Regions from separate parts of the Streptomyces sp. NPDC050418 genome, predicted to be linked through region 2. Evidence: riboswitches for the same ligand, from Rfam matches in the RefSeq annotation. Region 2 holds a riboswitch; the other holds the start of a gene.
What was found. A riboswitch is a leader RNA that binds a small molecule or an ion and turns the genes downstream of it on or off. The one in region 2 is predicted to bind thiamine pyrophosphate.
Positions count from the first base shown of each region.

Region 1: it holds a riboswitch for thiamine pyrophosphate, as region 2 does, so the genes downstream of both, thiC (phosphomethylpyrimidine synthase ThiC) here and ACIBI4_RS29910 (thiamine ABC transporter substrate binding subunit) in region 2, are expected to answer to the same signal.

Region 1 is NZ_JBITIG010000007.1:526,789-530,994, forward strand. Features, by position in the region: gene ACIBI4_RS20190 (IclR family transcriptional regulator) at 1-319, shown strand, start outside; gene ACIBI4_RS20195 (SsgA family sporulation/cell division regulator) at 586-1,017, shown strand; gene ACIBI4_RS20200 (YibE/F family protein) at 1,059-2,414, opposite strand; TPP riboswitch at 2,485-2,619, shown strand; gene thiC (phosphomethylpyrimidine synthase ThiC) at 2,612-4,206, shown strand, end outside.
Region 2 is NZ_JBITIG010000014.1:136,626-140,831, reverse strand. Features, by position in the region: gene ACIBI4_RS29925 (hypothetical protein) at 1-350, shown strand, start outside; gene ACIBI4_RS29920 (hypothetical protein) at 502-690, shown strand; gene rlmN (23S rRNA (adenine(2503)-C(2))-methyltransferase RlmN) at 768-1,874, shown strand; TPP riboswitch at 1,956-2,082, shown strand; gene ACIBI4_RS29910 (thiamine ABC transporter substrate binding subunit) at 2,162-3,256, shown strand; gene ACIBI4_RS29905 (ABC transporter permease) at 3,316-4,206, shown strand, end outside.

The DNA.
Region 1 (4,206 bases), on a different contig from region 2:
GCAGCTCGACACGGAGTCCCAGCGGGACCATCTCTCGCGGCACCGCGTGCAGTCGATCACCCCGTACACCGTCCGCGACGAGAAGACGCTGCTGCGCCGCTTCGCCGCCCTGGGCCGGATGCAGCCGGTGATCGAGCGGCAGGAGTACGCGCTCGGCCAGGTCTGCGCGGCCATCCCCATCACCGCCGGCAGCACCGCCGCCACCATGGCGATCTCGCTGCCCGCGCACCAGGCGGCCCGGCTGCTGCCCGCCGCACGGAGGCTGCAGACGGAGGTGGGACGGAAGCTGGGCACCCTGGCGTTCTCGATCAGTCTGTGAGCACTGCACCGATTCCGGTTTGTGAGCACTGCACCGATTCGTGAGCGTCACCACCTCCCCCGGTCACCCTCCGAAGTGCCGTGGCGAGTGCTTGTACGGGTGTGGCGCATGGTCTATCAGTATCTGAAAACTCACTCCTTGTGATCCGATGAGCACGTTCAGCAAACTGCCAGGAGTATCGGGAACATGATTCCTGATCACCTTTTGCAGGGGCCTGGCCCTCTCAAACTCAACACGCGGCAGACGACGGAACGACGGGGTAGGCGATGCGCGAGTCCGTACACGCAGAGGTCATGATGAGTTTTCTCGTCTCGGAGGAGCTCTCCTTCCGGATTCCGGTGGAGCTCCGGTACGAGACAGGTGACCCCTATGCCGTGCGCCTGACTTTCCATCTGCCGGGAGACGCCCCGGTGACCTGGGCATTCAGCCGCGAGCTCCTGGTCGACGGCGTCAACCGGCCCTGCGGCGACGGCGATGTGCACATCGCGCCGCACGGCAGCGACCCGCTGAGCGATGCGCTGATCCGGCTCCAAGTGGGCACCGACCAGGCCCTGTTCAAGGTCTCCATCGCGCCCCTGATCGCCTTCCTCGACCGTACGGACCGGCTGGTCCCGCTCGGCCAGGAGCGCGCCCTCGCGGACTTCGACACGCACCTCGACGATGCGCTCGGGCGCATCCTGGCGGACAGCACGGGCTGAGGGCCGTACACGGCAAGGGCAGCCGAAGCCCCGTACGGGCCTCAGCGCTTGCGCCGCCGCCCGCGGCCCCGGCCCGCACGCGCCGCACCCGCCCCGGCGGGCGCCGCGTCCCCCTTGTCCCGCGCCACCACCAGCGCCGCGAGCGCCGTCGTCACCGGGACCGAGGCCACCAGGCCGATCGAGCCCACCAGGGTCCGTACGATCTCCTCCGCGACCAGCTCGCTGTTGGCCACCGTCCCCACGCTCGACTGCGCGATCGAGAAGAGCAGCAGCAGGGGCAGAGCCGCGCCCGCGTACGCGAGGACCAGGGTGTTGACCACGGACGCGATGTGGTCGCGGCCGATCCGGATGCCCGCGCGGTACAACTGCCGCGCGGACATGGACGGGTCGGCCTGGTGCAGCTCCCAGACCGCCGAGGTCTGGGTGACCGTCACGTCGTCGAGCACACCGAGCGAACCGATGATGACGCCCGCGAGCAGCAGACCGCTCATGTCGATCTCCGGGTAGAGCCCGTGGATCAGACCGGTGTTGTCGTCCGTGTTGCCGCTCAGCGCGGCCCAGCCGATGAACAGCGAGCCGAGCAGCCCGATCAGGAGCAGCGAGATCAGGGTGCCGAGCACCGCCACGGACGTACGGGCCGTCAGACCATGGCACATGTACAGCGCGAGCAGCATGATCGCGCTCGCCCCGACCACCGCCACCACCAGCGGATTCGAGCCCTGGATGATCGCCGGCAGGATGAACAGGGTGAGCACCGCGAAGCTCACCGCCAGCGCCACCAGCGCCATCACGCCGCGCATACGGCCCACCACGACCACGGCCAGCGCGAAGATCCCGGCCAGCAGCCACATCGGGGTGGAACGGTTCACGTCGACCACCGAGTACTGCAGTTCCTCCGGCGCCTTGGGGGCGTAGGCGACGACGACCTCCTGCCCCTCGTGCAGCTTCCGTGACGAGTCCGGCTGGACGATCTCGGTGAACTTCCGTCCCTTGCCCGGGCCTTCGGTGACCTCGACCGTCGCCTTCGCGCACTCGCCGCCCTTCGCGCCCGGCTCCGCCGGCGCCGTGTCACCGGCTCCCGGCTGCTGCTCCGGCGTCTGCCCCGCGTTGACGTCCGCGCAGTCGACCTCCTGGACGTCGACGACCTTCGCCGCGTACATCTGCCGGTCGAAGCCGACACCGGTGCGCTCGTGCTCCGGGGCGCCGTCCGGCCAGAGCACCACAAGGCCCGCGAGGACCGCCACCGCGAAGGGGATCAGCACGGCGGCGATCACCTTGCGCAGGTGGCGCGAGACGGGGGCGGCGGGGCCGTGGCTGTGGGAGTGGCCGTGGCCGTGATGCTCCGGAGGCCGAGGGGGACGGGGAGGCTGTGGGGGTGGCTCAGGCGCGGTGGTCATGGACCGATCATCGCAACAAGACGGGGGCCCTCTGTTCAGCGCGCCCGGCATGACGCTAGCGTGGGGGCACCTTTGCACACGCGGGAGCTCGGAGCACCGGGCTGAGAGGGCGCTGACCTCCGTACGAGATGTACGGACACGGCTGCGTCGACCGCCGAACCTGTTACCGGGTAATGCCGGCGTAGGGAGTAGGTCTCATGACCACACAGGACACACGCACGCCTGCCTCCAGCAGCTCCACCGATGCTGAGGCCGGGAAGTCCATCGGCTGGCACAAGGCATACGTCCAGGGCTCGCGCCCGGACCTGCAGGTGCCGGTGCGCCAGGTGCATCTCACCAACGGCCAGTCGGTCACGCTGTACGACACCTCCGGGCCGTACACCGATCCGCACGCCGAGACCGACGTCCGCCGCGGCCTCGCGCCCCTGCGCGAGAACTGGATCATCGCGCGCGGCGACACCGAGGAGTACGCGGGCCGCCCCGTCCGCCCCGAGGACGACGGCATCAAGCACACCTCGCCGCGCGGCGGGAACCTCCGCAACCTCGACGCGGTCTTCCCGGGCCGCCCGCGGCTGCCCCGCCGGGGCCGCGCCGGACAGGCCGTGACGCAGCTCGCGTACGCCCGCCGCGGCGAGATCACCCCCGAGATGGAATACGTCGCGATCCGCGAGAACGTCGCCCCCGAAGTCGTACGGGACGAGATCGCCGCAGGCCGCGCCGTACTCCCGGCGAACGTGAACCACCCGGAGATCGAGCCGATGATCATCGGCAAGCGGTTCCTGGTGAAGGTCAACGCCAACATCGGCAACTCCGCCGTCACCTCCTCCATCGAGGAGGAGGTGGACAAGATGACCTGGGCCACCAAGTGGGGCGCCGACACGGTCATGGACCTCTCCACCGGCCGCAACATCCACACCACGCGTGAGTGGGTCCTTCGCAACTCCCCGGTCCCGATCGGCACCGTCCCGCTCTACCAGGCCCTGGAGAAGGTCGACGGCCGCGCCGAGGAGCTGACCTGGGAGATCTACAAGGACACGGTCATCGAACAGGCCGAGCAGGGCGTGGACTACATGACCGTCCACGCGGGCGTCCGCCTCCCGTACGTACCGCTCACGGCCAACCGCAAGACCGGCATCGTCTCCCGCGGCGGCTCGATCATGGCCGCGTGGTGCCTCGCGCACCACAAGGAGTCCTTCCTGTACGAGCACTTCGAGGAGCTCTGCGAGATCCTCGCCGCGTACGACGTCACGTACTCCCTCGGCGACGGCCTGCGCCCCGGCTCGATCGCGGACGCCAACGACCGCGCGCAGTTCGCGGAGCTGGAGACGCTTGGCGAACTGAACAAGATCGCCAAGGCGCATGACGTCCAGACCATGATCGAGGGCCCGGGCCATGTCCCGATGCACAAGATCAAGGAGAACATCGACCTCCAGCAGGAGATCTGCGAGGAGGCCCCGTTCTACACGCTCGGCCCGCTGACCACGGACATCGCGCCCGCCTACGACCACATCACGTCGGGCATCGGGGCCGCGATGATCGGCTGGTGGGGCACGGCGATGCTCTGCTACGTCACGCCCAAGGAGCACCTGGGCCTGCCGAACAAGGACGACGTCAAGACGGGCGTGATCACCTACAAGATCGCCGCCCACGCCGCCGACCTCGCCAAGGGCCACCCCGGCGCCCAGGACTGGGACGACGCCCTCTCGGACGCCCGCTTCGAGTTCCGCTGGGAGGACCAGTTCAACCTGGCCCTGGACCCGGACACGGCCCGCGAGTTCCACGACGAGACGCT
Region 2 (4,206 bases):
CGGACCAGACCTCACGGCGGACCTCCGCGGGGGCCTTCGTGGTGCTCGATCCGGACGGTTCGCTGCCGCACGAGGCCTACGTCGAGCTGGGCGGCACACCCGTCGTCGACGTACGGCTCTTCCCCGAGGACGACGCGAAGATCGTGGTCGACGGCGTCGAGTTCCACGACGTCCCGAGGGACGCGGTACCCGCCTTCCTGCGCTCCGTCTACGGCGGCCTCGCCTCGGTCAAGGGACGGTTCTTCCCGCCCGGCGAATGGCTCATCGTGCCGCTGCCGGGCGACGAGACATACAAGGAACTGATCGAGGTCAGCCTGACCCCGTGGCTGGCGCGCAGCGTGCGGAAGTAGCTTCACGACTCGGACGTGGCGAAACTCCTGTGCGCCGGCAACCGAGGGTGCGGCAGCATGGCCGCATGCCTGACCTGAAGTGGGAGGACGTTGAAGTCTTCCTCGATCCTGAACTGAACGGGACGCTGCCGGATATGTGTTGCGGCCGGCCGTGAGCAAGAGGCGATATGTCGCGCGGGGCGTCCCCGGTGGGTATCGGGTGTGGGACAACAAGGGACGGCGATGGTGGGGTGATCACTATGAGCTGTGCCCTGATGATCTCCTGACTGAGCTGAACGGGGCAGCCCGCTCGGAGAAGATCACCGCCCTGATGAAGCGGTACCGGGCGTTGAAGAGGTAGCGACGGCGACCGTCAGTGACAGGGCCCCGGGCGACGGCCGCAGGTCACGTCCATTTGTCTGCGACACTGATACAGCCATGCCTAAACCCGGAGAACTCACTTTCGTCGCCCCCCGCGGAGCCAAGAAGCCGCCGCGGCACCTTGCCGATCTCTCGCCCGCCGAGCGCAAGGAAGCCGTTGCCGCGATCGGGGAGAAGCCGTTTCGTGCCAAGCAGCTGTCGCAGCACTACTTTGCGCGGTATGCCCATGACCCTGCCGAGTGGACGGACATTCCGGCCGGCTCGCGGGGCAAGCTCCAGGAAGCGCTGCTTCCTGAGCTGATGACTGTCGTGCGGCATCTGTCGACCGACCAGGAGACCACCCGCAAGACCCTGTGGAAGCTGCATGACGGGACGCTCGTCGAGTCCGTCCTCATGCGGTATCCCGACCGCGTGACGATGTGCATCTCGTCGCAGGCCGGCTGCGGGATGAACTGTCCGTTCTGCGCGACCGGGCAGGCCGGGCTCGACCGGAACCTGTCGACCGCCGAGATCGTGCACCAGATCGTCGACGGGATGCGCGCGCTGCGGGACGGGGAGGTGCCCGGCGGGCCGTCGCGGCTGTCCAACATCGTCTTCATGGGGATGGGCGAGCCGCTCGCGAACTACAACCGGGTCGTCGGCGCCATCCGGCGGCTGACCGACCCGGAGCCCGACGGGCTCGGGCTGAGCCAGCGCGGGATCACCGTGTCCACGGTCGGGCTCGTCCCGGCGATGCTGCGCTTCGCCGACGAGGGCTTCAAGTGCCGGCTCGCCGTCTCGCTGCACGCGCCCGACGACGAGCTGCGCGACACCCTCGTACCGGTCAATACGCGGTGGAAGGTGCGGGAGGTGCTCGATGCCGCGTGGGAGTACGCGGAGAAGTCCGGGCGCCGCATCTCGATCGAGTACGCGCTGATCCGGGACATCAATGACCAGGCCTGGCGCGGGGACCGGCTCGGGCGGCTGCTCAAGGGGAAGCGGGTGCACGTCAACCTGATCCCGCTGAACCCGACGCCCGGTTCGAAGTGGACGGCCTCGCGGCCCGAGGACGAAAAGGCCTTCGTCGAGGCGATCGCCGCGCACGGTGTACCGGTGACGATCCGGGATACCCGTGGGCAGGAGATCGACGGGGCCTGCGGTCAGCTGGCGGCGTCCGAGCGCTGACGATCAGGGACGACCGTCCCGAGCGCTGAGACTCGTACAGGCGTCCGGCTGTCAGCAGGTAGCCTGGCTGAAAACATCTGCATATTCCGACAGGGGAGCGCCACAGCGCTGAGAGTGCGGACGCCATCGGGCCCAGTGCCCCGGCCGCCGCAGACCCTCTGAACCTTGCCCAGGTCATTCTGGGTAGGAAGTTCGGTCACCACTCGAGCTGTTGCGCCCTGCCCGGAAACCGTCCGCGGTTTCCGGGCAGGGCCGCGTCTCTTCCTGGTCACTTCCAGGAGGAATCAGTGAGCACCACCAGATACGTCACGATCACCGCCGTGGCCACGGGCCTCGGCATGGTCGCCCTCGCCGCCTGCGGCAGCGGCTCGTCCGGTTCCGGTGAAGGCTCCGGCACGGAGTCGAAGACCGTCACGCTGGTCAGCCATGACTCGTTCAACGCGTCGAAGGACGTGCTGGCAGCGTTCGAGAAGAAGACCGGCTACAAGGTCCAGGTCCTCAAGAGCGGCGACGCCGGATCGGCCGTCAACAAGGCGGTCCTGTCCAAGGGCAACCCGCAGGGCGATGTCTTCTTCGGCGTCGACAACACGCTGCTCTCGCGCGCTCTCGACAACGGCATCTTCACCTCGTACGAGGCCAAGGGCCTGGACCGGATCCCTGAGAAGCTGCAGCTCGACAAGGACGGGCACCGGGTGACGCCCGTCGACACCGGTGAGATCTGCGTCAACTACGACAAGGCGTACTTCGAGGAGAAGAAGCTCGACCCGCCGCAGTCCTTCGACGACCTGGTCAAGCCGGAGTACAAGAACCTGCTGGTCACCGAGAACGCCGCGACGTCCTCGCCCGGCCTCGGCTTCCTGCTCGGCACCGCCGCGCAGTACGGCGACGACGGCTGGCAGGACTACTGGTCGAAGCTGAAGGACAACGGCGTCAAGGTCGTCGACAGCTGGGAGCAGGCGTACAACGAGGAGTTCTCGGGCTCCGCCGGCGGCAAGAAGGCCAAGGCCGACCGTCCGCTCGTCGTCTCGTACGCCTCCAGCCCGCCCGTCGAGGTGCTCTACGCGGAGAAGAAGACCGACACCGCGCCGACCGGGGTCTCCACCGGGACCTGCTTCCAGCAGACCGAGTTCGCGGGCCTTCTGAAGGGCGCGAAGAACGAGGCCGGCGGCAAGGCGCTGATCGACTTCCTGATCTCGAAGCAGTTCCAGGACGACATGCCGCTGAACATGTTCGTCAACCCGGTCGTCGAGGACGCGACGCTGCCCGAGCTCTTCACGAAGCACGGCGCGAAGGTCGACGACCCGCAGACGATGGACCCCAAGAAGATCGCGGAGAACCGTGAGGACTGGGTCAAGTCGTGGCAGTCGCTGGTCGTGAAGTAACACCCCGGGCGGCATCCCGGGGCAGGGACCTGCGCGGGAGCGCGATCCGGTGCGGTCTGATGGCCGTGCCGGTCGCGTTCTTCGCGCTGTTCTTCGCCTATCCTGTCGCATCGATCGTCGGACGGGGTCTGAAGACCGGCGAGGGCTGGCAGTTCGGGCGCTTCGGCGAGGTGCTCTCCGATCCGGCGATCGGCCAGGTCCTGTGGTTCACGACCTGGCAGGCCCTCGCCTCGACCGCGCTCACGCTGCTGATCGCGCTGCCAGGCGCGTATGTCTTCGCGCGCTTCGACTTCCCCGGCAAGCAGTTGCTCCGGGCTGTCGTCACCGTGCCGTTCGTGCTGCCCACGGTCGTCGTCGGCTCGGCCTTCCTCGCGCTCCTCGGGCGCGGCGGGCTGCTCGACGAGGCGTGGGGCGTACGGCTCGACACCACGGTGTGGGCGATCCTGCTCGCGCATGTCTTCTTCAATTACGCGGTCGTCGTACGGACCGTCGGCGGTCTGTGGTCGCAGCTCGACCCGCGCCAGGAGGAGGCCGCGCGGATGCTCGGCGCCTCGCGGTTCGCGGCCTGGCGCAAGGTGACGCTGCCCGCGCTCGGGCCCGCGGTCGCGGCGGCCGCGCTGATGGTCTTCCTCTTCACGTTCAGCTCGTTCGGGGTCGTCATGATCCTCGGCGGACCCGCTTTCGCGACCCTTGAGGTCGAGATCTACCGGCAGACCGCGCAGCTGCTCGCCCTCGACACGGCGGCAGTCCTGACGATGGTGCAGTTCGTGGCCGTCTGCGGGATCCTCGCGCTGCACGCGTGGACCGTACGGCGCCGGGAGACGGCACTGAAGCTCGTCGATCCGCAGCGCACCTCGCACCGGCCGCGCGGCGCCGGTCAGTGGACGCTGCTCGGCGGGGTCCTCGCGACCGTCGCGCTCCTGATCGTGCTGCCGCTCGGCGTCCTCGTG